3 regions of the Sporolactobacillus sp. KGMB 08714 genome follow, and region 2 is predicted to be linked to each of the others. Evidence: riboswitches for the same ligand, from Rfam matches in the RefSeq annotation. Region 2 holds a riboswitch; each other region holds the start of a gene.
What was found. A riboswitch is a leader RNA that binds a small molecule or an ion and turns the genes downstream of it on or off. The one in region 2 is predicted to bind S-adenosylmethionine.
Positions count from the first base shown of each region.

Region 1: linked by a shared signal. The riboswitch ahead of Q6A92_RS16940 (methionine biosynthesis PLP-dependent protein) and the one ahead of Q6A92_RS08130 (YeiH family protein) in region 2 are both predicted to bind S-adenosylmethionine.
Region 3: linked by a shared signal. The riboswitch ahead of Q6A92_RS16265 (amino acid ABC transporter ATP-binding protein) and the one ahead of Q6A92_RS08130 (YeiH family protein) in region 2 are both predicted to bind S-adenosylmethionine.

Region 1 is NZ_JAUUBW010000045.1:147,742-158,659, reverse strand. It holds gene Q6A92_RS16950 (bifunctional homocysteine S-methyltransferase/methylenetetrahydrofolate reductase) at 1-111, opposite strand, end outside; gene metC (cystathionine beta-lyase) at 111-1,298, opposite strand; gene Q6A92_RS16940 (methionine biosynthesis PLP-dependent protein) at 1,291-2,412, opposite strand; SAM riboswitch class I at 2,518-2,633, opposite strand; gene msrA (peptide-methionine (S)-S-oxide reductase MsrA) at 2,769-3,302, opposite strand; gene Q6A92_RS16930 (sensor histidine kinase) at 3,286-4,608, opposite strand; gene Q6A92_RS16925 (response regulator transcription factor) at 4,622-5,293, opposite strand; gene Q6A92_RS16920 (ABC transporter permease) at 5,482-6,645, opposite strand; gene Q6A92_RS16915 (ABC transporter ATP-binding protein) at 6,642-7,331, opposite strand; gene Q6A92_RS16910 (efflux RND transporter periplasmic adaptor subunit) at 7,328-8,344, opposite strand; gene Q6A92_RS16905 (APC family permease) at 8,493-10,325, opposite strand.
Region 2 is NZ_JAUUBW010000014.1:20,869-31,786, reverse strand. It holds gene Q6A92_RS08150 (sirohydrochlorin chelatase) at 1,076-1,825, opposite strand; gene cobA (uroporphyrinogen-III C-methyltransferase) at 1,827-2,603, opposite strand; gene Q6A92_RS08140 (DUF3906 family protein) at 2,616-2,834, opposite strand; gene Q6A92_RS08135 (nitrite/sulfite reductase) at 2,844-4,472, opposite strand; SAM riboswitch class I at 4,992-5,095, shown strand; gene Q6A92_RS08130 (YeiH family protein) at 5,321-6,676, shown strand; gene Q6A92_RS08125 (hypothetical protein) at 6,761-7,123, shown strand; gene metA (homoserine O-acetyltransferase MetA) at 7,432-8,340, shown strand; gene plsX (phosphate acyltransferase PlsX) at 8,553-9,566, opposite strand; gene Q6A92_RS08110 (ABC transporter permease) at 9,902-10,918, opposite strand, start outside.
Region 3 is NZ_JAUUBW010000045.1:893-11,810, reverse strand. It holds gene Q6A92_RS16290 (hypothetical protein) at 801-1,169, opposite strand; gene Q6A92_RS16285 (RrF2 family transcriptional regulator) at 1,192-1,683, opposite strand; gene Q6A92_RS16280 (YbaK/EbsC family protein) at 2,004-2,492, opposite strand; gene Q6A92_RS16275 (ParB N-terminal domain-containing protein) at 2,878-3,249, shown strand; gene Q6A92_RS16270 (small acid-soluble spore protein H) at 3,471-3,653, shown strand; SAM riboswitch class I at 3,844-3,952, shown strand; gene Q6A92_RS16265 (amino acid ABC transporter ATP-binding protein) at 4,083-4,844, shown strand; gene Q6A92_RS16260 (transporter substrate-binding domain-containing protein) at 4,856-5,695, shown strand; gene Q6A92_RS16255 (amino acid ABC transporter permease) at 5,784-6,482, shown strand; gene Q6A92_RS16250 (amino acid ABC transporter permease) at 6,494-7,186, shown strand; gene Q6A92_RS16245 (uroporphyrinogen decarboxylase family protein) at 7,213-8,262, shown strand; gene Q6A92_RS16240 (cation diffusion facilitator family transporter) at 8,317-9,270, shown strand; gene Q6A92_RS16235 (hypothetical protein) at 9,434-9,862, shown strand; gene Q6A92_RS16230 (hypothetical protein) at 9,949-10,344, opposite strand; gene Q6A92_RS16225 (NERD domain-containing protein) at 10,696-10,918, shown strand, end outside.

The sequences.
Region 1 (10,918 bases), on a different contig from region 2:
ATTGAGTTCCTCAAAACATCGGTCAATGCCGTAAGAGTATAAAAGTGTTCCCATGGCTCCGTCGCCGATCAGAATTCTTTTCCGAAGTTCATCAAGAATGGACGGGCGCATCATTCTCCGCTCCTGACTGTCCGTTTTTCTTTCTCCCGGACCGCTCCGAGAGCGCCCTGAAAATCACGGATCAGATCTTCGGCGTCTTCCAGTCCTACCGACAGCCGGAGCAGGCCGCTGCCGATTCCCGCTTTAATCCGTTCCTCCTCGGACAATTCCGCATGTGACATTTTCGGCGGATAGGATAAAATCGACTCGACGGCGCCGAGGCTGACCGCAAAGACCGGCAGGCTGGCATGACCGACAAATGTCCGCGCACAGGCTTCATCCTTCAGTTCAAAAGACAGGACGGCACCCCCGGAATCCGCCTGCCGGGCCTGCAGTGCCGCGCCCGGATGGCCGGACAGGCCGGGATAATAGACCGTGCGCACTTCCGGCTGTGTCTGTAGAAATTCGGCAATCATCCGCGCCGACTGTGCGGATTTGCGAATGCGGACATCCATTGTCTTCAGCCCCCGAAGCAAGAGCCATGAATCCTGGACGCCGAGAATGGCACCCATCGCATTTTGTAAAAAATACAGTCTGTCGGCAAGTTCGTCGCTGCCCGCAACTGCCAGACCCGCAACGACATCGCTGTGCCCGGAAATAAACTTGGTCGCACTGTGCAGAACGAGATCCGCACCCAGTTCCAGAGGACGCTGGAAAACGGGCGTCATAAAGGTATTATCCACAAAGGTAAGACATCCGTGCGCCCTTGCTATTTCGGAAATCGTCCGGATATCCGTCACTCTGAGTGTCGGATTGGACGGTGTCTCAACATAGATAACTTTCGTATTCGGCCGGATCGCCCGTTTGACTTCTTCGAGGTCGGTTGTATCGACAAACGTATGGCTGATCCCCAGTCTGCCCAATACCTGGGTAAGAATGCGGAACGTTCCCCCGTACACATTTTTCGGGACGACTGCATGGTCTCCCGCAGAGAGAAGCAGAAAAGCCGAAGAAATGGCTGCCATACCGGATGCGAAGGCAAACCCCCGCACGCCCCCTTCCAGTGCGGCTATTGCTTCTTCCAATGCCTCCCGTGTCGGATTGCCCGAACGGCTGTAGTCATATTTTCCATAATGATCAAAATCTTTCTGATGAAAGGTAGACGACAAATAAATGGGAACATTGGCCGCCCCGGTCTGCGGATCGACTGCCACTGTTTCTTTAATCAGCCTTGTGGCAAAACCGAATGTGTCAGCCATGCAGCACCACATCCTTCTTCAAGGACTGAAAAGCCTGATCGAGATCGTCGACCAGATCATCGGGATGTTCGATTCCGGCCGACAGGCGCAGCAGCGAGTTGGACAATCCGTACTTGAGGCGGTCGGCTTCCGGAATGTCCGCGTGTGTCTGTGTGGCGGGATAAGTGATCAGGCTTTCTACACCGCCGAGGCTTTCGGCAAAGGTGATCAGGTGCAGTGCCTTGAGGAAAGGCTGGACATAGGCTTCTTTGCTGAGTTCGAAGCTGACCATTCCGCCCCTGCCGGGATAAAGAACCCGGGTCACAAGCAGCTGATTGTTCAGGTAATCGACAATCCTCCTGGCATTCGTTTCATGCTGCCTCATTCTCAGTGCCAGAGTTTTCATTCCGCGGATCAGCAGCCACGAATCGAAGGGATCGAGTACAAGACCGCAGGCATTATGGAACAGCCTCAGCTTTTCGGTAATCTTGGCGGAGTTGGAAACAACCAGGCCGGCCAGCACGTCATTGTGCCCGCCCAAATATTTGGTTGCACTGTGAATGACCAGATCGGCTCCTTCTTCAATCGGTTTCTGAAGCACGGGCGTGTAAAATGTATTGTCAACAATCAGCAGCAGATGACTTCTCTTGGCAATGTAGGAAACCTCGGATATATCCACTTCCCGCATCAGGGGATTGGTCGGCGTTTCAATAAAGATGGCTTTCGTCTGCGGTTTTACAAGAGAAGCCAGTTCGTCATAGTCTGTGCCGTCCCAATAGGTGAATTCAATGCGGTATTGTCTGGCGAAGATTTCGAAGAGGCGGTATGTTCCGCCGTATAGATCTCTGGAGGCAATAATGTGGTCTCCCGACTGGAAAAGTGAAAAAACCAGCTGAATCGCGCTCATGCCGGAACTACAGGCAAAGCCTTCTTCTCCGCCTTCAATCGAGGCGATCGCTTTCTCAAGAATCGATCGGGTCGGGTTCCCCGTCCGGATATAGTCGTACCCTTTTGAAACGCCGATCCCTTCATGGCGATATGCAGTTGACAGATAAATAGGCGCGTTGACGGCGCCCAGTTCGTCAAAACCGTTGCCGATCTGTGTCAATTTTGTCTCCGTTTTGTAAGCTGTCATCGTGATTCGTCCCCTCTCCTTTTCTTGACCAAAAGCCCTGGCCGGCCCTGAAATTTCCGTAAAAAAAGCCTTCTTCGATAAGAAGAAGGCCGGTTGGCAGTTTTCTTCTTATCCCTCAAGCATCTAAGCATATGCTTGCTGGAATTAGCACCTTGTCGCCACATCGGGCAACGGTTGCTGAAACGTCATCGGGCCAGTCCCTCGGCTTCTCTTGATAAGAATCTTTTATTATGATATTGTTGTTGACTAGTTTACAATACTCTTTTTGTTTTTTCAAGCGGCCTTTTCATTATTTCGGAAAGAAGGCAGGCTATTGTTCGAAAAAGAGCCGCACCTGCGGGGAAAACAAAGATTTTTTACCGGTTCCAATTTTCTTTGATAAAAGCATCGCGGCCCGATTCGCTCCGCTCCGCCGCATAACGGTCCGGATGCTTTTTGTAAAATTTCTGATGCTCCTCTTCGGCCGGATAGAAGGGTGCGGCCGGAAGAATGCGCGTCACGATCGGCTTTGTAAAACGGCCGCTGGAAGCAAGCGCCGACTTTGATTGCTGTGCCAGTTTTTTCTGCACGTCATTATGATAAAAAATGGCGGTCCGATAATTGGAACCGCGATCGAAAAACTGTCCGCCGGCATCGGTCGGATCGATTTGCGTCCAATAGAGATCAAGCAGTTTCTCATAAGGAAAGACAGTCGGATCGAAGGTAACCTGAATGGCCTCCATGTGGCCGGTCGTCCCCGATTTGACCCGTTCATAGGTCGGATGCTCAACCTGCCCTCCCGTATACCCGGAGACAACTTTTTCTATGCCCGGCAGTGTATCAAACGGCTTGACCATGCACCAAAAGCAGCCGCCGGCAAAAGTTGCCGTTTCTTCAAGATGATTGTTCATTGGCTTTCCCCTTCCCGTTTTTATTGCTGTTCCGTCTTTTTTCTCCCGCTCTCAGCAGCTGCGGAACCTTATCTTCCTTTTTTATAAGAGGCAGATGTACGGTAAAAACGGTGCCCTTGCCCGGCCTGCTGTCGGCCTCAATCCTGCCGCGATGCTTCTCAACGATCCATTGAGCGATCGCCAGTCCGAGCCCGGTGCCTTTTCGATCCGTCCGCGAAGCATCCGCCTGAAAAAATCGATCGAAAATATGAGGCAGATCTTTTTCGGAAATGCCGATTCCGCTGTCCGACACGCTAAGCGTCGCCGTTTTATTATCCTGGCTGCAGGAGACGGCAATCTTCCCGCCCTTATTCGTAAATTTCATCGCATTGTCCAATAGAATGACAAGCAGCTGATGAATACGCTGCTCATCGCCGTTAATGATAACCGGCTTCTTGTCAAGCTTCAGTTCAAAAGTCTTCTCATCAAAATCAGCCATTTCGGCAAACGGTTCCGTCACCTTTTTCAGCATGAGCGTCAAATCCAGCGGTCCAAGGCTCACTTCCAGACGGTTGGCATCGGAACGCGCAAGCGTCAGAAGACTGCCGACCAGCTTAGACAGCCGCCGAATTTCGTCAAGCATGACAGCAATATCCTCGCCTGTATCCTGAATAGAGCGCTTCGGCTGCCTGAGCAGCCCTTCCGTCTTTAATTGGATAATGGAAAGAGGCGTACGCAATTCGTGGGAAGCATCGGCGACAAACCGGTTCTGTTTATCCCACGCATTTTGAATCGGCCGCAGCGCCCACCGTGCAAGAACATAGCCGAGCACGACCGAAAGCAGGGTTCCGAATCCCAGACCGGCCCAAATAATGGACAGCAGTGTATTCAGCAGATTGCGTTCCGGATCGACGTTGATGATAAAATAAACAGTTAATGTTGTCTTATTCGCATAAATTTTGTTGACCAGGACATGAAAATAATAGCCGGCTACCCTTTTTTCAACAATTTGATCCGTCGTTTTCGTCAAAAACGATTTCATCGTATCTGTCGTCAACGAATCCATTTTATCGGAGAAGAGAACCTCATTATTCTGATTAAGAATGGCAAAACTTAATCTCGGATCGCGCAATCTCGGATCACGCGTAACCAGAGCACCGCCGTTGAACGAAGCAAGCGCACCGGAAGCATGGGTCAAAATTTCATCGCTTCCCTGATACAGCACAGTCCGCTCATAGATATAGATGGTTCCTCCGAGCAGACTGATCAGACAAAATAAAATGAGCGAATTCAGAGCGGCCAGTTTAATCAGTGTTTGTCGGAACATAGGCTGGGCCCGCTCACTGATCCGACAGCATATACCCAATACCTCTTACCGTCTGGATATCCTTGTCATAACCGTATTTTTTCAGTTTTTTACGAAGCTGATGGACATAAACTTCAACGATGCCGACCGTCGTTTCCGAATCAAAGCCCCAGATTCTGTCGAAGATTTGCTCGCGTGTCAGGATCTGGTCGGCATTGCGAATCAGGTACTCTAAGAGTTCATATTGCTTGACCGTAAAGGCCAGCACTTCTCCGTCAACTTTTATCTGTTTATGCTTTTCGTCGATCACAATGCCCTTATAGCACAATGTCTGATCCAGCGTCATGGGCGAACTCCGGCGAAGCACGGCGGATAGCCTCGCTTTCAGTTCCTGATTCTGAAAAGGTTTGACGATATAGTCGTCTCCGCCCAGATTCAGGCCTTTTACACGGTCATCCACGGCATCCCTGGCCGTCAAAAAAACGACCGGTGTCATGATATTCTCGTCACGCAGCCGTTTAGTTACTTCAAAACCGTCCATCTCGGGCAGCATGACGTCGAGAACCAGAGCATCGTATATATTCTGTTCCGCCATGTACAGCGCGTCTTCGCCATTTGCCGCCGAATCGACCGTGTATTCATCCGACAGAAGTTTTACAATCTCTTCAAGCAGCGACAGATTATCCTCAACCGCAAGCAGTCTCATCTCATTCAGCCTTCCTTCTCAAGCCTGATGACCGTGTGCCTTTTCAAAAAAATGTTGATTTTCTTCTTCCGGGCACCCCCATTGAAACGGGGTCCTGACCGCGTCATCTCTCCTGAAGTCACTACTTATTTTACACATTGTCATCCTGTTTTAACAGTGTTGAAAATCTCATGATTCTCTTTTTGTTTTTATTCAAAACGGAGGGCCTCGATCGGGCTTAATCTCGACGCCTTGTTCGCCGGAAAAACGCCGAAAATAATGCCGATAAGTGCTGAAAACAGGAAGGCAAACAGAATAATCGCTATCGAGAATACCGTCTGTCCGCCGGTTACAGCTGTGTAGATCCGGCCTGCGAGAAGCCCGACGGCCACGCCGCACAGCCCTCCGATCATGCTGAGAACAGTGGATTCGATCAGAAACTGGAGAAGAATATCCCGTCTTTTAGCACCGATGGCTTTTCGAATGCCGATTTCCCTCGTCCGCTCCGTGACGGATACAAACATAATGTTCATGATGCCGATGCCGCCGACAAGCAGCGAAATACCGGCAATGCCTCCCAGGAGCAGGGTCATCGTCTGCGTGACGGAATCCATCGTATTCATGATGTCCTGCTGATTAATGACTGTATAATCATCCGAATTGCTGTAAACCTGCCCCATGGCTCTCTGAATCCCCGACATCGCTATATTAACATCCTGCTGATTGTCGGCCTGGGCGTAAAACTGCGTGATATGGGTGGTCTGCAGCAGCCTTTGCGCCGTTGAAAACGGAATGAACACCGAGGAATCGCTGCTCTGTCCCATCGATCCGCCCTTCGTATTCAGAACGCCGATCACGTTATAACGATTGCCGTTAATCAGCACGCTTTGATTGACGGGCGACCCGCTTGCGAATAATGTCTGGGCAACCTCGCTGCCGAGAACAATCTCTTTTTGACGATATTGATCGTCAAGTGTTGAAATAAAACGTCCGCTGCCTACCGAAAGCTGGCGGGTTGTCAAATAACCGGCGTTTGTTCCCGTCAGACTGACCTGAGTCGACGTACTCCCTTTTTGTACCGTCACACGGCTCGTCAGGACGGGAGAAACACTCTTCACACCGTAAACTTTTTCAATCTGCCCGATATTATCCATGGTAAAAGGCGTATCCGTATTCATGATGTTCACCGTAATGAGATTGGTTCCCAGACTGTTAACACTGTCGGCTACGGACTTGCTTGACCCCTGCCCGATGGAAACGAGGACGATGACCGACGACACGCCGATGATAATGCCCAGCATCGTCAGAAAGGATCGGGTTTTGTTCGCGCGTATATTACGGAACGCCATACTGATTGAAGTGAGTAGATTCATAAAGTTTGCTCACCTTCATACAGTTTGCCGTCGCGGATGCTGACCGTCCGTTTTGCTTCCCTCGCAACATGCAAATCATGCGTGATTAAAACAATGGTGCGTCCCTCTTCATTCAGTGCCGTCAGAAGATCGATAATTTCTTTGCTCGTCCGGCTGTCGAGTGCACCGGTCGGCTCGTCCGCCAGAAGAATGGACGGCTGCCCGACCAGCGCCCGGGCGATAGCAGTGCGCTGCTGCTGACCTCCCGAAAGCTGATTGGGAAGGTGTTCCGCGCGCTCTTTAATGCCGACCTGCGCGAGGCTGGCCATGGCCCGTTCTTTTCTTTCTTTCACTTTTATTCCGCGATAGATCAGCGGCAGTTCGACATTTTCCAGTGCAGTCAGTTTACCGAGCAGATTGAAATTTTGAAAAATGAATCCGATTTTCCGGTTGCGGATATCCGCCAGCTGCCAGTCTTTCAGGCTGTCGACATGATTCCCGTCAAGTACGTATTCACCGGAATCCGGATGATCGAGGCAGCCGATCGTATTCATCAATGTCGATTTCCCCGACCCGGAAGGACCGACTACAGAGACAAAATCTCCCGCTTCAATCGACAGACTGACATGGTCCAAAGCATGAACTGTATTTTGCCCCATTTTGTATGTTTTCTCGATTTCTTTCAAGGAGATCATCGTCTCGGTCATTGCTGATTGCCTCCTCCGGTACTGCCGTTCCCCTGTCCGCCATTTAATCTGCTGCGGAAACCGCCGCCGTTTGTGCCTCCGAACAGCTGTCCGCCTGTTCCTGTCGTAGTCGTGGAGGCAGACGCCGCTCTGGTAATTGCCGGAAGCTGCACAACCTCGCCTGCCCGCAGTCCCGACAGGATTTCAATCGACTGATCATTATGCAGACCCGTTGTAACATTCACCCGCGTGCCGAGCTGATGATCGACACCGCTCATGCGGCCGCCGTATGAACCAGCGGAAGTGCTGCCGCCGGAAGATGACGACGATACATAAACAAAGGACTGGCCTCCCTGCTGATGGACCGCTCCTGAAGAAATATAGAGCGTGTTGTCTTTTTTCTGAATAACTACGTCCGCCGTTGCCGTCATTCCCGCTTTCAGTCCCGATGACTGATTCATATGGATCGTTACATTAAAGGTCGCCACGCCATTCGTATCCGTTCCGGCGTTGGCAATCGATGTGACTGTCCCTGTGAATTTCTGATTCGGGTAGGCGTTGACGGTCACTGTCACGGCTTGTCCGTCCTTTAGTTTCGGAATATCCAGCTCATCGATCTGGGCAACCATATTCAGGTCGCTGTAATTCGTCAGATGAGCAGCAGCCCTTCCCGGACTAACCCGGTCTCCGGCATACAGGCTCAGATTGGAGATGGTTCCGTCAGCAGGTGCGGTCAGCGTCGTGCCGTCGGTGTAAGTGATCAGCGCAGTTCCTTTTTTGACCGTTGCGTTGTTCGCGACATTCACAGAAGACACCGTTTTAGAGGCATCGCCCGAACCGATCACGATGTTCTCATCGACCGCAGGCGTTAAATCCCCCGATCCTGTAACATCTGATGAAATCGAACCTTTCTGAACGACCGTCGTCGGGATAATCACCTGTGCCTTGGCCGTGCTGTTCCTGTTCAGGAACCAGAATGCTCCCCCTCCGACGACAATAATCACTGCAATGACAATCAGCCAGCCCTTCTTCATGCCTGCTGTTCCCCCTCATTTATATCAAATGATTGAAAAATCTTCTGTTGCTAGTTTAGGAGTATTTTCTTAAGAATTGCTTAATGAGGCCAAAAGAAAATAACCGCTTGCCGTCACAGCAAGCGGTTTGTCTGAAGCGGCCGGTCGATTATTTTTTGAAATGGTAGGGAACAGTGGCGACGACCACATCCGCATGGCGGATCAGACTTGCTTTAATCAGCGTTCCGGACTGGTTATGAAGGAAATTCTGCCACCATTTCTTGGTATAGAACTGAGGAAAAACAACCGTCACCGTTGCACCCGTCTGATCCGCTTTCCATTTTACCGTGTCGATAAATTTATCAAGCGGACTGACGATACTTCGATAAAGTGAATGCAGAGTTACCAGACGAATATCCGCTTTCCATTCTTTCCACTCTTTTTCCATCTTTGAAATAGCCTGCGGACTGTCCCCGACATAGACGGCAATCACGTTTTCGGACAGCGACTTTGCATAGGTCAGCGATTGTTCGACAACTTTGGTTATTCCCGCAACCGGAACGACAATGATGTTATCCGTCGTGCGTACCGACCGAAGCGGAACCGACAGATCCAGGCGGAGCTGTTCGGCGACCAGCATATAATGCTGATGTATCTTATGAAAAATGAAGATGACGATAGGCAGAAAGATTAACACAGGCCAGATTTGACTAAACTTGGTCAGGAAAAAAATGAGCAGGATCAGGTAGCAGATCAGGGCGCCTGTCAGATTGACGGACAACCTGCCCGTCCAGCCCTCGGGCCGTTCGCGGATCCAGTGCACAATCATCCCCGTCTGAGAAAGCGAAAACGGAATAAAGACACCGACTGCATAAAGCGGAATCAGATTTTCAGTTTTCCCTCTGAAAATGATAATGAGCAGAATCGACATGACCCCGAGCGTGATAATGCCGTTCGAGTAACCGAGACGGTCGCCCCTGATTTTAAACGGACGAGGCATGTACTTATCGTTGGCCAGGTTATAAGCAAGCATAGGAAAAGCAGAATATCCCGTATTGGCTGCAAGAACCAAAATAAGTGCTGTTGATATCTGAATCAGATAATAGAAAAAGCTGCTGCCGAAAATAATCCTTCCAAGCTGGGACAGTACGGTTTGGTCGCTCATCGGCCGGATGCCGTACCAATAAGACAGAAAAACCGTCCCCGCGAGAAGGGAAGCCAGTATTCCGCCCATCATCAGTAATGTTTTCGCAGCATTTTTCGGAGCAGGATCCTTGAAACCCGGGATGGCATTTGAAATCGCTTCAACACCGGTCAATGCAGAACATCCGGATGAAAAGGCGCGCAGCAGCAGAAAGAGACCGACTCCCGCAACCGGTGTGCCGATGGCCGTGTGGGGATGAACCGGCGCCGTATGCCCGGTCAGAGCGCCGAAAATGCCTGCGCCAATAACAAGAACCATCATCATGACAAAGAAATAGACGGGATAAGAAAGCAGAGTGGCCGAATCGGTCAATCCGCGCAGGTTCAGAATCGTAATCATCACAACAATCGCAACAGCGACCGTTACGTTATAGGCCCGGAGCGCCGGGAATGCGGAAGTGATCGCATCCGTCCCCGCTGAAACACTGACGGCGACCGTCAGAACATAATCGACCAGCAGCGATCCCCCGGCTATCAGGCCGAAATTCACGCCAAGATTTTCCTTTGATACCATATACGCTCCGCCGCCCTGAGGATAGGCAAAAATAATCTGGCGATAGGACAGGATCAGCGCAGTCAGAAGGACGAGCACTCCAAGTGAAATCGGCAGCGCATACCATAACGCGGCAGCGCCCGCCATGACAAGCACAATCAGAATCTGCTCAGGCCCGTAGGCAACCGATGAGAGCGCATCGGACGATAAAACAGCCAGAGCCTTCAGTTTATTCAGCTTCTGACTGTGGATTTCATTTGATTTGAGCGGCCGGCCAATCAGTATTCTTTTCATTTTCGCAAACATTACATCATCACCTTCATACATTCTGATAGACATGAACCGATGATTGCTTCCGGACGGCTGAAGTCCAAAAAGAAAAGGCTCAAAGCGGAAAATTTCCGATTTCGCCCGAAAGCCTGTCATTTTTTGTATGTATATGTATTTGAGAATCAAAAAATCTTTTCACTTGCTCCTGAAAGTTAATAGGATCAATAGTCATGCCTTTTCATGCATTCTGATTGTATGCTAATGATTTAAAAGTTGCAATAGTTTTTATGAAAGCGGCGCAGCGCTTTCTTTTCCCGCAAAATTTCCCGGGGAATTTCCAGCATACGACAGCATTTTCATCACCTGTAAGTTTTTTACTTTGATCGTGCCGGGCAATGGAGCAGAACCGGAACCGCCTCCCGGCGCGACGATCTCAGAGGAGAATCTTTTTCCTTCCACCTGCCGCGGACATTTCCCCGGTGAAAGACGGAGCGGCGTCGGGAGCGGACGGCCGATCGGCTGCAAGTGTTGCCGCCTCCATCTCCGACTCTACTGATTGAATTTTTTTTATTTTCCCTGTATGATGAAGTCAGTTCAGTCAAGTTGAGAAGAGCAAAGAAGAGCAGAGC
Region 2 (10,918 bases):
TCATTATAAGTGTTTCGAAAGCCTGCCGGCAAATGATTCATCCGCAGGACAGGCCCTGTCTGGAAAATTTGAGTCAGCCGCCTAAAATGATCGGCCGATGATTCCGTTTGCCCGCAGGCAGTGACCGCGATCCGTACTGCCATACACGGATAAGCCGGGCACGGAAAGGTGCCTCATCCTTTTAAAATTGAGAGAGATGTCCGAAGTGAGGGAAAACTGCCTTAAGACAGATAATAGCCATCGCCCTGCTGCTCTTTAGTGGGGAGATCGCTTCGGTTCGAAAAAATATTTTCCCGGATAATATCATTTTTTAGAAAATGGGTATTTCCTCAAGTCATGTATCCAGGAGATTCTTGCGAAAAGCGGTCGCTTGGCACGGCAGTCTGTCCTTTTGAATGTTCATGCGCATGGCGGTTGATATTCCGCTGGAAAAAGAGGACTGTCCTGTGCGGCCGGGCGTTGCATGGCGGAAACGCCCGGCCTTTTTCTTCGGCCCGCCGCGGATTCCCGTGAATCGTGGTTAAAATCACCGGGAGACGCCGGCGTATCAACAGTAAAAAGCAAAATATCGGCAGTAAACGGACTGGAATCAATAGGTGAGAATAATCAGAACAGAAAAATTATTCCTGATTGATGGCTCAACCGCGGCCGGGGTTTTCTCGGTTGTTATGCCTGTTTTATCGGCCGGCATGCTTGTTTTATCGGTCGTCGCAGCGAGTTTATCGATCGTTACGTCAGGGTTATCGACCGTTAGAAGCCGTTTATCGATCTGGCCCGAAACAGCCGGCCGCGCCGTGCTGCCGTGCTTGCCTCACTCGAGCTGCTGCCCGCGGACGCCTTTTAGAAATAAGCTCTTCTTTCATGACCCGGAATCCGGATGCGCTGCAGGAATCATGGGCTGCAAAAAAGCGGCAGGATGTCTTAAAAAAGACTTTCTGCCGCTCACAGGTCCGATGATTCTGAATGATCGCTTCCGGACTTTCACCGGGAATCATAGCTGCATTGCCGACACGGGCGCGGCCAGCTTCGCTTGCCCGCCCGCCGCCCATTCAATCACGCCCTGCTTCCGATGATGTTAAGTGTAATGGGGCAGGACATTTTTAAGGGACTCTCTGATCCGTTTTTTCATTAAGCGGATCAGAACGGGGTGATAGCCGAGGGGGCTGCACAGCACAAATGAGGTATCTGTTTTATTTCTGAGATCAACGGCCTTTTTAAGGGTTTTCATTAAAACGCCTGTAAACAGCAGGTAGGGGACGACAAATGTCTGCTCCCATCCTTTTTTTAATGCAAGGTCCAGCCCTTCCTCAAACGAGGGGCGGGCAGCTGCCATGTAACAGGATAAAACACGGTTTAGTCCCCTTTCATTCAGCAGGCGTCTGATCGAAGCGAAATCGTGTTTTGTTTCCGGGTCGCTCGAACCTCTGCCGACTAACACGATACCGGAGTTTTCGGGAATTATTTTCCGCTTTTCAAAGATTCTCTCGATTAAAATGTCAACAATCTTCGGGTCGACGCCCAGAGGACGGCCCACGATGAAAATAATGTCAGGATAAAGTGATCTTGCTTCATCGACTACTGCGGGAATATCGCGTTTGGCATGGCCGGCGGACAGCAGCAGCAGCGGCTGGATGAGGACGATCTGCGCTCCTTTTTCAATGCAGCGGCGGATTCCTTCCCGGATGTCCGGCTGTACACGCTCGAGGTAACAGATTTCTTGAATCGGCGCCGAAATGCCTTTCATGCATGAATAAAGAAATTGGTTTGCCTGCCTGACGCCGTCAATCAGCCGCGTTCCGTGGCCGATGTAAAGGACTGCGAGCATATCAGAATGCCTCCCGAACAATGTCGAACGGCTTTTCATCGCTTTCGAACCATTTCAGTTCTTTTCTCAGCCTTACAACCTCACCGACGATAATCATACACGGATTCTCAATGCGGTACTTTTCGGCTTCCCTGACAATGCTGCTGAGAACGGATGTGACCGTTCGCTGGCGGGCCGTTGTTCCCCATTCAATGAGCGCGACGGGCGTTGACGGAATACGGCCATGGCTGACGAGTTCGGATACAATGTGCGGCAGAGCGGCCACGCCCATATAGATAGCCAGAGTGTCGGCTCCCGTAGCCAGTTTATCCCAGTTGATTCTCTCACTGCCTTCCGATTTCGAATGTCCGGCGACCAATGCGATCGAGCTTGCATATTCACGATGCGTTGCCGGGATGCCCGCGTACGCCGGAGCGGCGATGCCCGCCGTGATGCCCGGAACAATTTCGAAAGCGATGCCTTCTTTGGCCAAAAAGGCAGCCTCTTCTCCTCCGCGTCCGAAGATAAAGGGATCTCCTCCCTTAAGACGGACGACGATCCGGCCTTTGCGTGCATGGGCCGCAAGCAGATGGTTGATGTTCTCCTGCTTCAGAGGATGTGCATGGGGCCATTTTCCGCAATAGATCAGATCGGCCGAATGTTTGGCCTCGTTCAGCAATGTCTCATTGACGAGACGATCATAGAGGATTGTATCGGCGGCGCGGATCAGACGGAGCCCTTTGACTGTAATCAGGTCGGGATCCCCGGGCCCCGCCCCTACAAGGTACACTTTTCCCATCGTACATCACCCTCATTCATACGTTTCACGCGGCCGGATTACAAAACCCGCTCCGCTTTTGCCTATTTTTTTCTTTTCCAGCAAAACGATGCTGTCAACTTTCAAACGTTTTAAAAAGGTGCGCTGCAGCTCCGAATCAACGACCCGGAAAGCTGCCTCCTCATTTTCTGCAACGGCTACAGCGACCGTTTCATTCTCGTTTGATGTGACGATAAAACGGAACAGCTCCATAATTCCACCTCATCCAACACTTTCAACGCGATGTTTCATGATATCATCCAGCACGTCCTGCAGCACATCGATTCCGACACGGCTCCTGAACGCAAAAAATGTCTCGCCTTTTTTCTTGTTCTCCTTAAAATACAATAAAAAAAATTTCAAAACTTCCGGTAAAATAAAGTCTGCAATTCTTCCTTTTAAGCGTTCATTAAAGTGGCCGCCGTCTGACAATGTTCCGCCGACGAAGATTTCGTAGGCATCAATCAATTGCTTGTCCCTGGTACGCAGTTTCAGTCCCTGAATGCCGATGTCGGCAATGTGGCGCTGCCCGCATGAATTGGTGCAGCCGACCATATTGATCCTCACAGGTACATCAATATCGACTTCTCGATCAAGGTAGGCGGCGATTTCTCTCATGCGGTCTTTTGTATTGGTGAGTGCGAGATTGCAAAATTCATTTCCCGTGCAGGCCATCGCATATCCCGTGAAATGAGACGGGCGGACCGGGTACTTTTTAAATAGGTCGTGCTCGAGCAGTTCCCCGATCCGATCCGTCGGAATATGCGGAATGATCAGATTCTGAGAATTGACCGTCCTCAGCTCGCCCGTTCCGTATCTTTTCGCGAGCCGTGCGAACGTCAGAAAATCGGAGGCATGAATCCGCCCGACGGGGACGCTGACCCCGACATAGCTCAAGCCGCGCAGTTTCTGCGGGTGAACTCCGTAGAAATAGCCGCCGTTCCAGCCGGACGTTTCATCGCGCCCTGCTGCCGGCAGCGGGCCGGTCAGCTCCAGCACCTTTTCCCGGAATTTTTCGATGCCCCAGTCCGCAACCAAGTATTTGAGCCGGGCTCTCGCACGGCTCTTCCGATAGCCGAAATCCCGGTACAGGGACGTCACGGCGGCGGCAACCGCTTTTGTCTGCTCCGGACGGATGAACAGGCCGAGCGGTTCCGCGAGATACGGTTTCGCCGCCAGACCGCCGCCCACCTTAACATGGAATCCCTTCACCCTTTCTCCATTGATGATCTTCGTCGCCGGGGTAAAAGCGAGGTCATTGATTTCGGCGTGGCCGGCATTATGAATATTGGCGTTGATTGAAATCTTGAATTTGCGCGGAAGGTTCGAAAAATCGGGATTATCCTGAAAGAAACGAAAGACTTCATCCACGATCGGACGCGTGTCGAACAATTCGTCCGGATCAATGCCGGCCAGCGGATTGCCCATGATATTTCTCGGTGCATCGCCTTCCGCTTCGCTCGTCGTCAGGCCCACCTGCTTCAGCCGCTCAAAAATTTCCGGCAGTTTCTCGAGCGGTATCCAGTGGTACTGGATCGCCTGCCGCGTTGTGATGTCGATGACATTCCGCGCATAAATTCTGCCGATGCCGGCCAGCGTCTCTGCCTGCTCGTTCGACATGATTCCGGACGGCACTTTCACCCGCATCATAAAAAGCCCTTTATCCTGCGGCTGCTGAACCGTCAATCCCGCATATTTAAAGTACATATACTGATCTTTCGGGATGGATTCAAATCCGCTTTCTGCATAGTTCGGAATGTCGGCAAAAATGGACAAGCCGTCTTTTGCCAGTTTATTAATTTCATTTTTATTAAGCCTTTCATTCTTTGCCCAGACTTTTTCATAAGCCATTTCCGCTCCATCCTCCCTTTTCTGAATCGTTGCGCTCGTTTTTTTATTTTAGAATAAAATCGTTCCCCTTTTTTCAAAAGCCGGGAAAAAGCCTGATAACGACGTCTTCGAAAGCGCCACTGAAATCCGCTGACCTGAACTTGAGTTTAAAGACCATTTTTTTGCCGGATTTCTGCGTTTAATCGGACTCGGTTTTCAATCACTCTGAATATTTTTTAATTTTGTAAAGTTCATTCTAGACTCATCTCAAAATATTGTCAATAATTCATATATGTATGATCGGATTTATGAGGGTGGCTTATCTTTTTCGGATTTCCGGATTAAGGAGCGGCTCACGAATGCCGGCCATAGAAATCTTTTCATATGATTGGAAAAACAGTCGCAGTTCGATGTTGTTGGATACCCGTTCCGCTTCGAATTTTTCGGGGCTGTTTAGCAAGCAGTAAACCGGATATTAATTTTATCATTTTGTCTTGCCTAAAACATACTAATATGGTAGGATTAACGCAACTTAATTGACTCTTATCAAGAGAGACGGAGGGAATTGGCCCGATGAAGTCCGGCAACCACTTTTTATAAAGTAAAGGTGCCAAGTCCAACAGGTTTTTCCTGAAAGATAAGGTTGACGGAGACATTCTTAATGTCGGTAGTCCCCATTCTTTCGGAATGGGGACTTTTTTGAGTAAAGGGGGTGATGCCGTGAGACAGAAAGAAATCTGCTGCACGATTTAAGCTGGTTCATTGTCTGATCGTCCGTTTCCGATAAGAGTCATTTACTTTTACTATCAAACCGGCACCGATTTCACCGTGAGAAGCAGCATGTTTTTATGAAGAGGAGGGATCACATTATGTCCGTTGATTTAACATCATCATCCGGTAATTCAGGATCGATACCAAAAACCGGCTGGCATGAGCTCATTCGAAAGGAAGATTGGTGGTCGGTCTGGATCGGCCTTTTTATCGTCTTACTGAGCATTTTATTCTGGCTATCCGGAAGTTCAATCAAGCTGCTGACCGCACAAATTCCTAAATGGAATCATTTTTCTTCTCTGGCAGGCGCGCTCTCGTCGCATGCGGGCTCAATCATTCTTTTATTCCTGACTTTTTTAATATTATTTTCATTAACAGCCTTCTTTCTGCACGAGAAAATCGGCCGGTTTGCCGCCGGCTTCACCCTGCTGTTCATCCTCAGCGTCCTGATCAATATTTTCAGTTCATGGAATTGGGCGCAGCAATACAATCTTGAAGCGCCGATCGTCGCACTTGTGCTCGGCCTGATCATCAGCAATTTGATCCCTGTGTCGGGATGGTTCTCGGCGGCGTTCAGAACCGAACTTTATGTCAAGGTCGGAATCGTCCTGCTTGGTGCGACGCTTCCCTTCACATTGATTTTCCAGGCAGGGCCTGTCGCCTTTATTCAGGCAACGATCATCGCTCTGGTCACTTTTTTCGTCATCTATTTTGTCGGGACAAAATGGCTCGGTCTGGATAAATATTTTGCCGCAACACTCGGCGTCGGGGGATCCGTGTGCGGCGTTTCCGCGGCCATCGCGGTCGGCGGAGCCATTAAGGCTAAAAAAGAACATGTGTCGATTTCCATCTCGCTTGTCGTGATCTGGGCCGTTGCGACTATTTTTCTGCTGACTCTGCTGGTTAAATGGCTGGGAATAGCTGCAGGGCCCGCAGGCGCCTGGATCGGCACATCGGAATTCGCCGATGCGGCCGGGATCACGGCTGCCAGTACATTCGGCGATCAGGCACTGACCTCGTTTACATTGATGAAAGTTATCGGCCGTGATATTTTTATCGGTATCTGGTGCTTCGTGCTTGCCTTCATTTCCGTCACTTACTGGGAACGAAAAAATTCCGGGACAAAAACCGACGCTTCGGAGATCTGGCGCCGTTTTCCGAAATTTGTGATCGGATTTTTTGCCGCTTCGGCCATTCTGACACTGATTATTGCAGGCGCCTCGCTTTCGGGGCGCAATGTGATCAATACGGATATCATCGCTCCGATTAAAGAATTCCGGACATGGGCCTTTACATTTACTTTCTTATCCATCGGCCTGACAACGCGCTTCAGAGAGCTGACCTCGTTTGGCTGGAAACCGTTTGCGGCCTTCAGTTCGGGCGCCGTTGTCAATATTGTACTCGGCTACGTCCTCTCTGTTCTGATTCTCAATTCGTATTGGTCGGCGTTATAATCTGTTCGAACGCGGACATAGATAGGCAATTTTTATCATGATCTTATTAATATTACGGCACAACCATTCGGGGAGATGTCTCCAATGAAGAAAAATCTGACATGCAAAGAAAGAGTCACCGTTATTTTCTATTATTTCCGGCGGCCGGAACCGAAAAATGTTGTCTCGCTGAATGGAAGGCGACATTTTTCCGGCGTAACCAGCGCCCGGCAAATAAGAGAACTGGCTGTCTTTCTGTCTCATCGCCTTGAAAAAATTGCCTGCATGACTGAACTTTTGCAGTCGGCGCATGATCAATGGCTCATTACCGCTAAAAAAGACAGAGTAATCATGGAGACGGAGTCATTTGAATCTCATCGGATTTCGGAATTATTGTCCGGACAGGGGTACAATGAGTCGGATTATGTTCTGAGGGTGGATTACGAAAGAAAATGGGGATTGCTGTGAAGTTTTCTTCTGCAGGCAGTCAATTGAAATAATTTTTTTACATGGAATCATAGTTAATTTTCAGCTCCCGGCCGAGCCGCCGGGAGCTGTTTTGCGAGCTGAAAACTTTACTTATCAGGCAATTTTTTGATTCACCTCATTCAAATTTCCGTTTTTAACTGCTCAGAGTTATTACTGGCTGCCGGGAAAAAACTGAGCTATACTTGAACTAATCTATCCGGACTGCACGGATGAAAGGGTTGCCGTTTTAAAGATCAGCGTTTTATAAAGGCTGTTAAACCAAGTTAACCGTGAGGAGAACTGATATTATGCCGATTAAAATACCTGAATTGCTTCCTGCCAGAGAAATTCTTGAAAAAGAAAATATTTTTGTCATGAATGAAGACCGGGCGGCACGTCAGGACATCCGTCCGCTAAACATATTGATTCTCAATCTGATGCCCGAGAAACAGAGAGAAGAGGCCCAGCTGCTTCGTCTGCTCGGCAATACACCGCTTCAAGTTAATATTTCTTTCATGCGGACGGCCACTCATGAATCGACGCACGCCAGTCATCTGCACATGGAACAATTTTATACGGTTTTCAGCAAAATCAGGAACAAAAAATACGACGGCTTGATTGTTACCGGAGCGCCGGTCGAGAAACTGTCCTTTGAAGCGGTTGATTATTGGCATGAGCTGGAGGAAATTATGGAATGGTCCAAGGCCTCCGTTACCTCAACTCTGTATATATGCTGGGGCGCCCAGGCGGCGCTTTATTACCATTTCGGTATCAATAAAGTACTTCTTCCGCATAAACTGTCCGGTGTATTCAGCCATACGCTGGCCGACCGGACGGAAAAACTGCTGCGCGGATTTGACGATGTTTATTTTGCGCCCCATTCCCGCTACACGGATATCGATCGCGCGGCACTTGCACGTCACCCGCAAGTTAAACTTCTTTCTTCTTCCGAAGAGGCCGGTCCCTTTATCATGCTGGCAAACGGCGGAAAACAGATTATGGTCACAGGCCATCTGGAGTATGACACGGGAACGCTGGCTTTGGAATATGAACGCGACACGAAGAAGAACATAAATCCGGATCTGCCTGAACATTACTTCCCCGGGGACGACCCTGCGCGACGGCCAGTGAACCGCTGGCGTTCACATGCCCATCTCCTCTTCTCAAACTGGCTGAATTATTATGTGTATCAGGAAACGCCCTATCGCTGGGAATGAAACCGGCGGGAATCTGCCCGGACATATTTCTTCGCAGACAGTTGTCCCAGCCGCCGGGAAAGTTCCTCTGAAAATATGATGGAGCAAGAAGCCGGGGCAAAGTCCGGATTGATCTCCACCGTTGAAATGAACAGAGCGCCCCCATCACCGGAAAACCCGGCCAGTGAGACGCCCTTTTTCATGTATACTTTCATTCGATATAGACTTTTTATTCAGGCCTTGCTGTTCAGCCATGCATGCCGGCTGTCGTTGATTGTTTCTCCGATGATCCTGACCACATGCTCCTCGACAACCGTTTTGGCCTGCTTGATCGCAGTGAACACCGCGTCGCTTTTGGCTGCGCCGTGTGCCTTGATAATCGGGGCGGCCAGGCCCATGAGCAGAGCACCTCCATAGGCGGAATAATCCATCCGCTTCTTAAGACCTTTCAGTTTTCCGTACATAAGCCCTGTCAGAATCTTTGAATAAAGCGAGCTTCCGAGTGTTTCTTTAAGAAGGGTCATGATCGACATGGCCGTTCCCTCAAGACTTTTCAGGACCAGGTTCCCGGAGAACCCGTCGGCAACGATCACATCGGCCGGCCCTTGAAGCAATTCGCGCGGTTCAACGTTGCCGATGAAGTTGATCGGCGCCTCACTCAGAAGCTGATAGGCTTTTTTTGTCAGTTCATTCCCTTTTCCCGGTTCTTCGCCGATATTCAGCAGACCGATACTCGGGTTAGAACGATGCAATACTTTTTCGGCATAGATTGAACCCATTGTGGCGTACTGAAGCATATTTTCAGGTTTTGTCTCTGCGTTTGCACCGACGTCGAGAAAGAGAAAGCCTTTATTTTCATGAATGGTAGGCAAAGTCGGAGCCAGTGCCGGACGATCAATGCCTTTAATTCGGCCGACACCGAAAAGGCCGGATGCCATCAGGGCACCTGTATTCCCCGCAGAGATAGCCGCTTCACAGCGTCCTTCCCGGACTTCCTGTACGGCAAGAACCATGGATGCCTGCTTCTTGCGGCGTACGGCCTGCACCGGCGCGTCCGTTCCTTCGATTTTTTCGGTTGTGTGCAGGATTTCTATCTGGCCTTGTTCACCGACAAGCGGTTCAAGCTTCTCTCTGTCACCAATGAGAACAAAATGCAAATCCGGGAATGCGTGCGCCGCTCTGATCACTCCTTCAACAATTGCTTCCGGTGCGTGATCTCCGCCCATTGCATCAATTGCTAATCTCATTTCTGTAGTCTCCTTTTCTAATGACGGACCAGCCGGTTGTGTCATCGAACCGTCCGGCCCCTTTTTACCGCGTGTCTTTCATACTCCTTGCAGACATACCCGACAATTTGTGCAGGCAAAGACATGACCGCCTTGCCTCAATACTTTAACACTAAATACGTTGACTGTCCAAGGAAGGTTTCAGAACTTTTTCAGATTGATCGTGCTTTCGGTCTGCTTTGCTCGGCGATCATGAAATATCGGACGGGCCGGCAGCGTAAAAAGCCGAGGCGGCCGTTCCTGTTTTGGGCCCGTCTTTTGATAAACAGTCATATTCTTACTGTGCCGGTCAAATTTTATTTGGACAGCGAGAACGCCTGCTTTATTTTTTTTACAATCGAACCGGACGTATAGGTAAGCACCGATCCTCTATAAAAGCGCAGGCTGAAAAGAAACAGGCAGATAATCGAAAAAGCGAGGATCAGAAGCGAAAGAAACGCTTGCCAGAGCCCCATATCCGTCGCGCCGATTCGCATCGGCATCAACATCGAAGACGTAAACGGTATATAGGAAAAAATCTGAACCAGCAGTGTATCCGGATTGTTCATTCCGCTGATCGCGACGAAGAAGCCGATCATCAGGATAAAGGTTACGGGCATCACCGACTGGCCGACATCCTGTACTTTGCTTACAAGAGATCCAAGGACTGCGCCGACCAGCGTGTACAGGATGCAGGCCAGTATAAAGAAAAGAAGCGAGAGAACAAGATAATAGGGAGAAATGGCTGAAAAGATATGAGTCATCATGTCCCAATATTTTCCACTATTTGAATAATAGGCTAAAATCAAGGCTGCCCCAATCAGAACCACAGTCTGGGTAAAGGCAAGGGCCAGGACTGCGGCAACCCTGGACAAGAGATGGATGGCCGGAGAAGCACTCGAAATGATGATTTCCATAATCCGCGAATCTTTCTCTGCTGCGATTTCTGAAGAAATAATTGACAGATACGATACGGCAAACAAATAAACAAGCAGGGCGATGCCGTAAGAAATAAATGAAGCCGTCGTTTTTTCCGAGCTTGTTTTTCCGCTGCTCCGGCTGTCAATAAGCTGTTGATTCAGGGTGACCTTTGCGGAAAGGATGCGCTGCGCCTGAGCCGTCGTCAGATGCATTTGCTGAATAATCAGTAGTTGATTGGCAGTCTGCACGTATTGTTCGAGCGTCTGCTGATCGTTCAGTTTCAGCGTGCTTTCCGAGCGGATCTGGGCGGCAAGCCGATCGTCTCCGCTTAAATTCAGCAGAAGAACGCCGTCCGCTTTCTGCTGCATCACTTCCTGATCGGCCTGTTTTACGCTGCCGGAAAAATGATTAAA
Region 3 (10,918 bases), on a different contig from region 2:
TTGTCATCAGAAAAAAGCAAAATATCAACAGTGACGTGCAGAAAATCTACAGCAGCAGCCAAAGAATCGACAGTAAACGGACTGAAATCAATAATTGTGAATAATCAGAACAGCAAGATCGTCCCTGATCAATGGCTCAGCCGCGTACGGAGAGTTTTATTAATTTCCGGCCGGATTCGCGGTTCTTCCAGCCAAATTCAAGGTCCTACCGGGTTCCTCCGACCGGTTTTCAGACTCTTCCGGCCGAATTCGGAGTTCTTCCGGCTAAATTCGGGGTTCTTCCGGCCGGTTTCAGGCTCCTTCCGGCCAAATTCAAGGCCCTATCGGCCGATTTCAGAACTCTTCCGGCCAAATTCGGGGTTCTTCCGGCCGATTTCAGGCTCCTTCCGGCCAAATTCGGAGTTCTTCCGGCCGATTCCGGGCTCCTTCCGGCCGAATTCAAGGTCCTATCGGCCGGTTTCAGAACTCTTCCAGCCGGTTCCCGGTGTTGGCACAGTTTTTCGACCATTGCACAAGTTTATTGATCGCGGAAATGCTCTCCGCCTTTCGAGAGATTGACGGTCTCAGGAAAAGCCGATCATTTTTTGATGGCACAGCAGGAAAAAGAGCTCAAGAGACACTCATATAATTTTTTATCACGCATAAAAATATCGGGAAAGACTTTATGAGGATCAAAGCCGGGCCGACAGACGCTCGGACGGGCCAGCGGGCACAAGAGCCTTGACGGAACAAAAAAGAGCGGCCGATTATCAATCTATTTCGGACGCTCTTTCATATAATAACTGACAATTTTTTATTCTTCATCGCTGAGCCGGCCAGAACCACGAACTGGATCGTGAAGACGAATCCTTACCGGAGTCCTCGTTCATCCCGACCAGCTGCGACGACAGGTCCATGAACCAGTCGCGGTCATAGGTAACCAGAGCGAGGTCGGCCATACTGCGTAACTGACCGCCCGTCGGCGGCAGGACCGGGAAGGGTTTGATCAGATAACCGAGCGTCTCAATTGTCCGTCCCACGGTCGATTCACGGTCGCAGGCAACGACGTGGACTTTTACCGTTCCTGTACCGGCGTTGTAATCGACAATATAGCCGTGCATGAGTTCCCCGTTTACCGTTCTTCCCTTTACCCAGTCGCCTTTTTTCCACTTCAGTTCCTGTTGCATCATCCTTCACCACCGATCCTGTTATTTATATAGTATATTTATTCAACTTGTCCTTGTGAGCCGAAACCGAAAAATGATCCGAAAATGAGGTATCCGGCCCACTCATTGTGCGCCTGATCTGTTCCAAGAGAGAATCAATGGTCCATCGCTCCAAATACGTTTCGAGCATTTCCTCGGCTTTGAGGAAAGCCTGATCCATCACCGACCGGACGCTCGCCAGTTCGGGATCGTCCGCCTCTTCTTCCGAACACCAGTTCAGTTTCAGCGCCTCGCACGAAACAGTCCGGTAAACATGCGCAAGCGTAACGTCCGCGGGAGAGAATCCGAGGCGATAGCCGCCGCGCAGCCCTTCTTTTGTCGTGACCAGCCCATTCTTCCGAAGAACGCTCATAATCTTGCGGACTCTCGCCGGATTGGTATGAACCTTTCTGGACAGCGATCCGCTGCTCCAGACATGATCCGGAGCACTCGCCAGCACAATCAGGCAATGCACCGCTATCGTAAACTCGCTATTCATACTATCGATTCCTCTATAAGAAGATTAATGTAATTATAATAGATACAGTTTATAAAATCAATTGTTCTGTTTGAAAAAAGTACAGTTGGAAGTCATTTACTGATTGAATTCCGGAAAGTTCAGAAATGGATCGCCCGGAAACGCTTAAAACTCAGTAAAAAGCCGGAAGGCCCTTCTTTTCGGCACAGGCTTTTCTTTTCATACAGAGGACCTGCGCAAAATGAGAAAGCGCAGTCAGCGGTGGCCGATCCGTTCACCCTGCACATTCACCAGTCTGTCCCTTTGCCGGATCCGTACGTCCTCTTTGCTCTCCGTGTCAGTTATTCAGCATCTTCCTGCCAGCCCTTGCAGACGTCCACCCACTTTTTCGCCCGGCCGAAGGTATACAGCTCGTCGATTTTCAGCTCAATCGCCGAATTGCCGCTGCCGCACGCAGGGAACACAGTTTCGAACCGTTTCAGCGACTCGTCCATAAATACCGGCCACTCATTCTTCAGTCCGAACGGGCAGACACCGCCGACGGCATGGCCGATCAATTCTAATGTTTCATCCGAAGACAGCATGTGCGCCTTGAAACCGAAAGTGCCACGGAATTTTTTGTTGTCGATTTTCCCATCACCGGCCATAACAACGAGCATGGCGCCTTCCTTATTTTCTCCGCGAAAAGCGAGTGTTTTAGCGATACGTTCCGGTTCGACATGAAGATGTTCGGCCGCCAGGTTTACAGTCGCACTGGAGTCTTCCAACTCAATAATATCCTTGTCCCGGCCGAATTGTCGGAAATAGGATCTGACATCATCAACAGACATGGCCCGTCCTCCTTATCCAATCAATAGTTTTGGCGTATCCTGCAGGTTTGCCTGCATCCTATGTAAATTTTTTGCTTAATGAACAGTCTAACAAATTCACTGACCCTGTCAATAAAAGCCGGCTGGCAGAATTTGAGACAGCCGTTATTTTATATTTATTCCCAATCATTTGGCCGGCAGGACCCGCCGGCCTTCAAATTCGAAAAAAGCGGCGGCTCCTGAGAAAAATTCCGGGAGATCCGAGACATGTTTCGTACAAAATTCAAAATTTTTCGGATCAGCATCCCCTTTTGCAAATTGCCGGGATATATAATAAATTAAGTGTATAATCAGTGTCCGCTTTATCGTGATAAAAATTTTTGACTAGCCGAGAAGGGACGGTATCATGACAACGTATTACACAGGAAAAGAAATCTGCGGCAAGTACAGCGACATTGAAAATGACGACTTTGGGACGGATGCCCATCGATTCATTTTAACTGCAGTAGCCAAAGAAACATTGTATGAAGTGCCCTGCCCGTTCAGCAGCAACGGACGAAATCTCCTGACCTTTAAAGAATGGGAGGAGCACCCGGAAAACTATGATGGTTATCATACCGACAGCATTCAGAAAATGATCGAGTATATAAAAAAGGGCGGAACGATGCCGCCGATGATTGTTAATAAAAATCTGGGCCTCTACGACGGCCAGCACAGACTCACCGCCTACAGTATGATCCCCGAAATAAAGGAAGTTCAGATCTACAAGGAGGTGTGATCCGTATCGGAAACGCGGGAAAAAGGCAGTCCGTCGTTCCCGATCTGAAAAAACGGAGCTGAAATATGCTTCGCTTTTTTCTGTGCGGCCGAGATAATTATTTTCAGCCTGGACAGACTCATTTTCCGTTCCTTATTACAATGACAGCCTCTCTTAGGAAGAATAATTCCATCGGTGCCGGCAAATAGTAATTCCTGTAATCATCAAAAGGAGGTATGAGGATGGACGCACAGCGGGCTCAGGAAATTGCCGGGTCGCCGATTATGGTGAATGTGACTCATAACGGGACCCCCGTTTATATTCAGCACGTCGATGAGAGCATGCAGACCGCCCGGATTTATCCGCTTGACAATCCGGGAAATGAGCGTGAAGTTTCTGTCGCAAACCTGCAGGAACATGAATAAATGAAAAGCACCCGCCGCCGCGATTTTGGCTGCGGAAAGTTATAGAAACCCTGCAGGCCGGCTTCCTGCCGAATGCCTTTTAACATTTGTCGGTCCAAAAGACAAATAAAACACATATTTTTAGTATGAATGTGTATTGACATAACGGCGGCCAGTGGTATGATATTAATCAACAAATTAATAAAGTGAATTCTTATCCAGAGCGGCGGAGGGACTGGCCCTATGAAACCCGACAACCAGCACATGATTGTGTATGGTGTTAATTCCAGGAGCACGGATCCGTGTTCAGAAGATGAGAAGGAATAAAAAGCAGGCCTTCTTCATCTTGACGGCTTGTTTTTTAATTTTAAATTACAAATGAGTTAAAGGAGGCGGATGGCAGCAATTCACTTCAGACAGAAAAAATCGGAAAAGGAGGTGAACCGCACGATGCTGGCATTGAAAAACATCCATAAGTCGTTCAACGATCATGAAGTCCTGAAGGGCATCGATTTAGACATTAACAAAGGCGACGTCGTGACCATTATCGGTCCGAGCGGCACCGGCAAAACGACCTTGCTGAGATGCGTCAATTATCTGGAAAAACCCGACGAAGGAGAAATCGCCTTCACAGATTTCCAGCTGAACTGCCGGTCCGTCAAAAAAAAGGACATTCTTCGGCTCCGAAGAAAAACGGCAATGGTTTTTCAGCAGTACAATCTATTTAAAAACAAAACAGCCATTGAAAACGTCATGGAAGCACAGATCGTTGTCCGGAAAAAAAGTAAAAAAGCCGCTTATGAAAGGAGTCTGGAAGAATTAAACAGAGTCGGGCTCGCCGACAAACTGGACGCCTATCCTTCCCAGCTTTCCGGCGGCCAGCAGCAGAGAGTCAGCATTGCCAGAGCCCTGGCAATGGAACCGGAAATCATTCTTTTCGACGAACCGACGTCGGCGCTTGATCCGGAACTGGTCGGCGAAGTATTAAACGTGATTGATAGTATTGCAAATTCGGGCGTGACGATTCTGCTTGTTACTCACGAAATGGCCTTTGCCCGGACCATTTCGACAAAGGTCGTGTTTATGGATCAGGGGAAAATCGTTGAAGAAGGGCCGCCTTCTCAGATTTTCAACCATTCTAAAGAAAAAAGGACCCGGGAATTTCTCAGTCATTTTAACAACAGCTACAAAAAAATTATAACAGCAAAGTGAGTGGAAGAACAATGAAAAAGATTTCAGCCGCCGTACTTGTTTTCATCCTTTTATTTACACTGGGCGCTTGTTCGAACAGTTCATCCGGCGCAAACCAGTCCTCATCTTCATCGAAGTCGTCCAGCGTAAAAACCGTTCAAATTGCCGTCCCGACGGCCGAAAAACCGCTGAGCTATACGGAAAACGGAAAACTGACAGGCTATGAGGTTGAGATATTAAGAAAAATCGATACAAAGCTGAAAGACTACAGTTTCAATATTCAAAGCGTCTCTTCGAACGCTCAGCAGATCGGCCTCGATACAGGCAAATACGATTTGATTGCCGAAGGATTTTTTAAAAATTCCGTGCGTGAACAAAAGTATCTGATTCCGAATGAAAGCGACGGAGCAAGCTTGATCAAAATTTATACGAATGACGCCAATCAATCCATTACGAACTTTTCGGATCTGGTCGGCAAAAAAATCGCTCCGGTCGACGCCAACGGGGGCATATACAATATTTTAACGGCCTACAATACTCAGAATCCTTCGAAAAAAATCGACATTCCGACATCGGACACCGGCCTTTCGACAGCCGACCGGCTTAAAGAAGTAGCTGCCGGAAAATATGACGCCTCGGTTCTTCCGTCCAATCTGGGTGAGGCTCAGATTATTAAACAACTGAACTTAAAGATTCATACTTCTGCCCCGGTAAAAGTAATCCCGACCTACTTCCTGCTCTCGAAAAAGAACGAAAAGCTTAAAGAAGCCGTTGATTCAGCCTTAAAGCAGCTGAAGAGCGATGGGACGCTTTCCGCACTGTCGAAGAAGTATTACGGAGAAGATGTTTTTCAATACAAAATAACCAACTAATTGTATCGAATTACATTGCAATAGGTAACGGAAATCTGTCACTATTTTATTGAACATTCTCACAGCTTCAGAAGGGATACAAGCGAAGATGGATATTGGCTACATGATCAAAATACTGCCCGGTTTTATTGACGCCCTTCCATTAACGCTCGCCGTTATTGTCTGTTCCGGGTTAATCGGATTATTATTAAGCATACTTGTCACAGGTATCCGAATTAAAAAAGTCAAATTTTTCAGTCCTCTGATGGAACTATATATTTCTTTCACAAGAAGCACGCCTATTCTGCTTCAGATGCTTCTTGTTTATTACGGGCTGCCGGTTGTCCTGTCTTTAATCGGCATGAACATCAATTATTGGAGCGGCATATTTTTTGCCATAGTGACCCTTGTCTTTCATTACGGCGCCTATCTTTCGGAAATTCTCAGGCCTGCCTATCTGGCCGTCGATAAGGGGCAGAAAGAGGCCGCTGACAGTCTCGGTTTTACGCCTTTTCAGACACAAATCCGGATCATATTCCCCCAGGTTCTGCCGATCGCATTGCCGGGTTTGGGAAATGCTTTGATTTATTTGATCCAGGATACATCCATCTTATTCATTATCGGCGTGGTCGACATTATGGGTACGGCAAATAATCTGATCTCCAACGATTTCGGCTCAAGGCAGATTGAAGTCTTTCTGACCGTCGCCTTAATCTATTGGGCCATTTCTTATCTAGCGGACAGGTTTATCAATTTTTTTGAAGCCAGAACGGCAAAGTATCATCTGGAAAACGGAATAAAACGATAAGGAGAAAAGTCTTGTTCGAACCCAACATCTTTTTTCAGGACTTTTCAGGGATATTGACTATTGTCCCTTATACATTAGGGCTTGCACTTTTGATTTTATTTTTCGCAATCCTGATCGGAGGCATTTTGTCGCTCATTGATCAATATAAGGTCCCTGTCCTGTCCCGGGTCACAGCCGTGTGCATTTCTTTTTTAAGAGGAACGCCGCTGCTTGTCCAATTATATTTAGCGTACTACGGCCTGCCGAAAATTTTTCTTTATTTTGCGGAATTGTTGAATCTTAGGTTCGATCCCAATCAATTTAATCCGGTCATTACGGTGATTGTCTCTTATTCCATCTGTTTTTCGGCTTTTCAGTCGGAAATCATACGAGGAGCATTTATGGCGGTCAGCTACGGACAGATAGAAGCCGCCCAATCCCTCGGATTCAGCTCCGTTCAGACCTTAAGAAGAATTGTCGTCCCGCAGGCCGTCATTGAAGCACTGCCCAACTTTTTAAACTCATACCTATCGATTATAAAGTCTCTGTCTTTGGCTTTCATGGTTTCCGTTGTCGATATATTGGCGAAAGCAAAACTTGAATCCGCGTTAAACTTTCGCTATCTGGAATCTTATGCCGCAGCCGCTGCCGTTTATTGGCTGCTATGCGTGTTCCTGACTGTTGTTTTCAGAAAATATGAAAAAACGTTAAGAAAAGAAGCCTGATTTCTTATAAAAGGGAGGACAAGAGCATGAACCGATTCGAACGTATTAAAGCCGCGTTAAACTTTGAAGATGTGGACCGTATTCCCGTAAATTTATGGATGCATTTTTCCGCTTATGATCAGAATCCAAAACTGCTGGCTGAGAAACAAGTGGCATATGCCAGAAAATATGATTTTGATTTTATTAAACTGGCTCCGTTCGGTTTATACGGAGTGGAAGACTGGGGCGTCGAAATTGAATATTTTAACAAAATTAACCAACCGCCCACTGTCAGACGTTATGCAATTGAGTCGGCCGACGACTGGAAAAGGCTTGAAGTGCTTCCTGCCATTTACGGAACGTATGGAAAGCAGCTGCAGCTTTCCCAGCATGTCAGCAAACTGGCGAAGAGAGAATTCCCGTTTGTCCAGACGATTTTCAGCCCACTGACGACCGCCCATAAACTGGCGGGAGACCGGCTGTTCCTTGATATTAAGGAAAATCCCGCAGTTGTCAAACAGGCGCTCGATGTGATTACGGAAACGACGATCAATTTTGTTAAAGCCAACATTGAAGCCGGTGTCAGCGGATTTTTCTTTGCCACGAAATCTGCGACCAAAGATCTGTTCACGGAGGACGAATACAAAGAATTCGGTGTGCCTTACGACTTGAAAGTGATTAACAGTTATAACAAACAGACGTTCTTCAATATTGCGCACATTCACGGACCGAACAATCTGTTTCATCTGATCGCAGCCTATCCGGTGAATTGTCTGAACTGGCATGACCGCTGGGTTTCTCCTTCGCTTGCAGAAGCGAGAAAAATAACAGACAAGTGCCTTCTGGGCGGCATTCGGGAGGTTCCGTATTTCGATGAGAATAACCGGATCGTCCGAAAAAGCCTGCTTGTGAACGGTACCGTCAGTGAAGTGGAGAATCATGTGAAAGAAGCGATTCGTGAAGTAAACGGCAAGGGGCTCATTCTGGGACCCGGCTGTGTTGCCGATCAGGAAGCGTCCGAAAAAAATATTTATGCCGTGAGAAGGGCTGCCGTGCCCGGCAAAGCGAAACCCGCATCCGAGGCCACGACTGCCTGATGCCGATTAACCGGCAGCTTTGGTTAAAAGAAACCGTAAAGGAGCACGGTAAAAATGGCACATACACACGGCGGGCCTATATATTCTTACGGAAGCGCGGGCGAAAACATTTCTGGAAATAAGGAGGCAAGGACAAGGAGCGGACTGATTATTTCCCTGATCGGGCTGCTGGCCATAGCACTTTTTCAGGCGGCGGTTGCTGCGATATCGGACAGCACGGCGTTGCTGGCCGATACGATTTACAATTTCGGCAATCTGCTGACATCGATTCTATTATGGGCCGCTTTTTCACTCAGCCGCCGCCGGCCGACAAAGCGTTTCACATTCGGTTTTAGGCGTAGTGAAAATCTCGCGGGCTCAATGATCGTTCTTGTAATCTTTTTCAGCGCCGTACTTGCCGGCTATGAATCGATCGGAGGATTATTCGCCGGATCTTCTCCATCGCACCTCGGCGCAGCAGCCATTGCCGCCGCTGCCGGATTTATCGGCAACGAAGCAGCCGCTGTCTGCCGCATCCGGGCGGGAAAACGGATCGGAAGCGCGGTGCTGATCGCGGACGGCCGCCGTGTGCGGATTAACGGCTGGACTTCTCTCGCCGTATTGGCGGGGATTTTGGCGACATGGCTGGGCTATCCCGTCATTGATCCGATCATCGGCCTGATCATCGCTTTCATGATTCTGGTTACTGTTAAAAATGCAGCACGGACCGTTTTCACACAATGGCTGAACGGAATTGATCCGAAATACATTGAAACCATTGAAAAGACGGCCGCCCGGGTCGACGGCGTCCGGCATGTAAGAGATGTTAAGGCGCGCCGCCAGTTGGGCCATCGAATCGTTGCCGAACTGAGCATCACGCTTCCGTCCGATTCTTCCGTCAGAGAAGGGCATGCCATTGTACGGCAGATCATCCATCGTCTGCGGCATGAAATTGAACACCTGTCTGCCGTGCAGATTCATGTTGAACCTGCCGAAGAGCAGGGCGTATCCTTTCATACTCATAAATGATCGTCCGCGGACACGATCACACGGCGCGTCCTGTTTATCAGAGGAGCACCCCAATGTCTAAGGGTGCAGCCGAAAAAACGGGCTAGGCATGGTTTATCCGTCCGTTTGCTGGCCCGGCAAGCCGGCGTGATGAAAACAAATACCTTAAGGGGGCAAACGGCTGGTGCCTGAAATTAAAAAAAGCGGCAGGAAAAAAGCAGGCGAATCCGGGTTTGACGCATTGCTGAGGCAGGTCCGGAAAAAATATCCTTATGATCCGCAAAGACAGATCGAATTTTTCAGAAGTGAACAAAGCAGCGCCCGATTTGAATTAATCGGCCTGTTAAAAGTGCTGGAAATGCATCTGGGCGAGGAACATAAAACTTTTGAAATCAGCAGTGAAAGTATGGACTGTATCTTCCGCTCATTAATTGATCTGGCAGTCCATCTGAAGGAAGGCCTGCCCGACGGAGTCTATGAGTATACCCTCGGTAACTTAAAAGAGATAACCGATTCTATTTTAAAACAAGGCACAGATGCCGACGCCGTCAGACGCTTCTCCAAAAAATGCCTCCCAGCATCCGCTCTGCCCGGATCTAATCTGTTCCTTTAAGGAACAAACCGGCCTGATCCGCATTTGCATGCAGAAAAGATGGTCCCGATAAAACGGGATCATCTTTTCTGCGCTATCGGACACTATCATCGGTACCACGGGAGCGCAGGAAACTGTGCACACGGCCGGAACCATTGAGGCGTTGCGGCGGCGGACATTCCCGGCGAACCTTCTTCTCTTCCCGTCCCGGGCTCTTCCGGCCCCAGATCGATCATTCCAAGTATCCTGCTGCAGTGCTCACGATAATAAGTCCATTGTTTTGACCGGGGATCGTATACGTTCATGCCGACCCTATCCGTCGCAGGATTAAGAGACAGCAGCCTGATCGTCAGCATTTCTGCAGAACCGGCGAGCCCCACTCGATAATAATGGCCCGTTCTTCCGAGATTGATTTCGTTTTGAACGGCTGCGGACGGCCGCAGATCAGCCGGCCGCCTGCAAAAATCATTCCGATTCCGAAACCTGCCGCGGCAGTTATTCACGCAAACGTCACCTACCTACCCATTTTTTACTAATGTATGCCGGACAGATTCACGGGCATGGGCGCCTGTTCCCGATATCAATCAAGAGCCGGAATTTTACAAGAAAGTGGCTGCTCATAGGCCGTGCTCATGAAAGCGATTAAAAGTAAAGCAGTACGCAAAATGTCTATCGGGACGAATACCTTTTGTCATTTTTTTAAAATAGCAGTCTTTTCCTTTAAAAACTGCTCCATTCAGAACGATTTTTGGCATTGAGCATCACTTTTTTTAAATTTGCCATTCTCGCGATTTTCTGATGATCAGGGTACTGTTAAAGAGTATTGTAATTTGAATTAAGGAAGTGATCTCCAGTTGATTGTAAAGGAAAGAAATCCACCCCGAATTCTCCAGCAGATACGCGCTTTAAAAAGCCGAATTCCCAGCCATCATCCTCAATTTACTGAAATCAGTCGCAATGAAACAAGAAGGTCAAGTGGGTTTAAAGGTGAAGAATCCCTCGATTATTTTTTTACTGATCTGGCAACTGAAAAAGATTATTTTATCTTTCACGACCTCCGCCTTTCCTTAAACAATA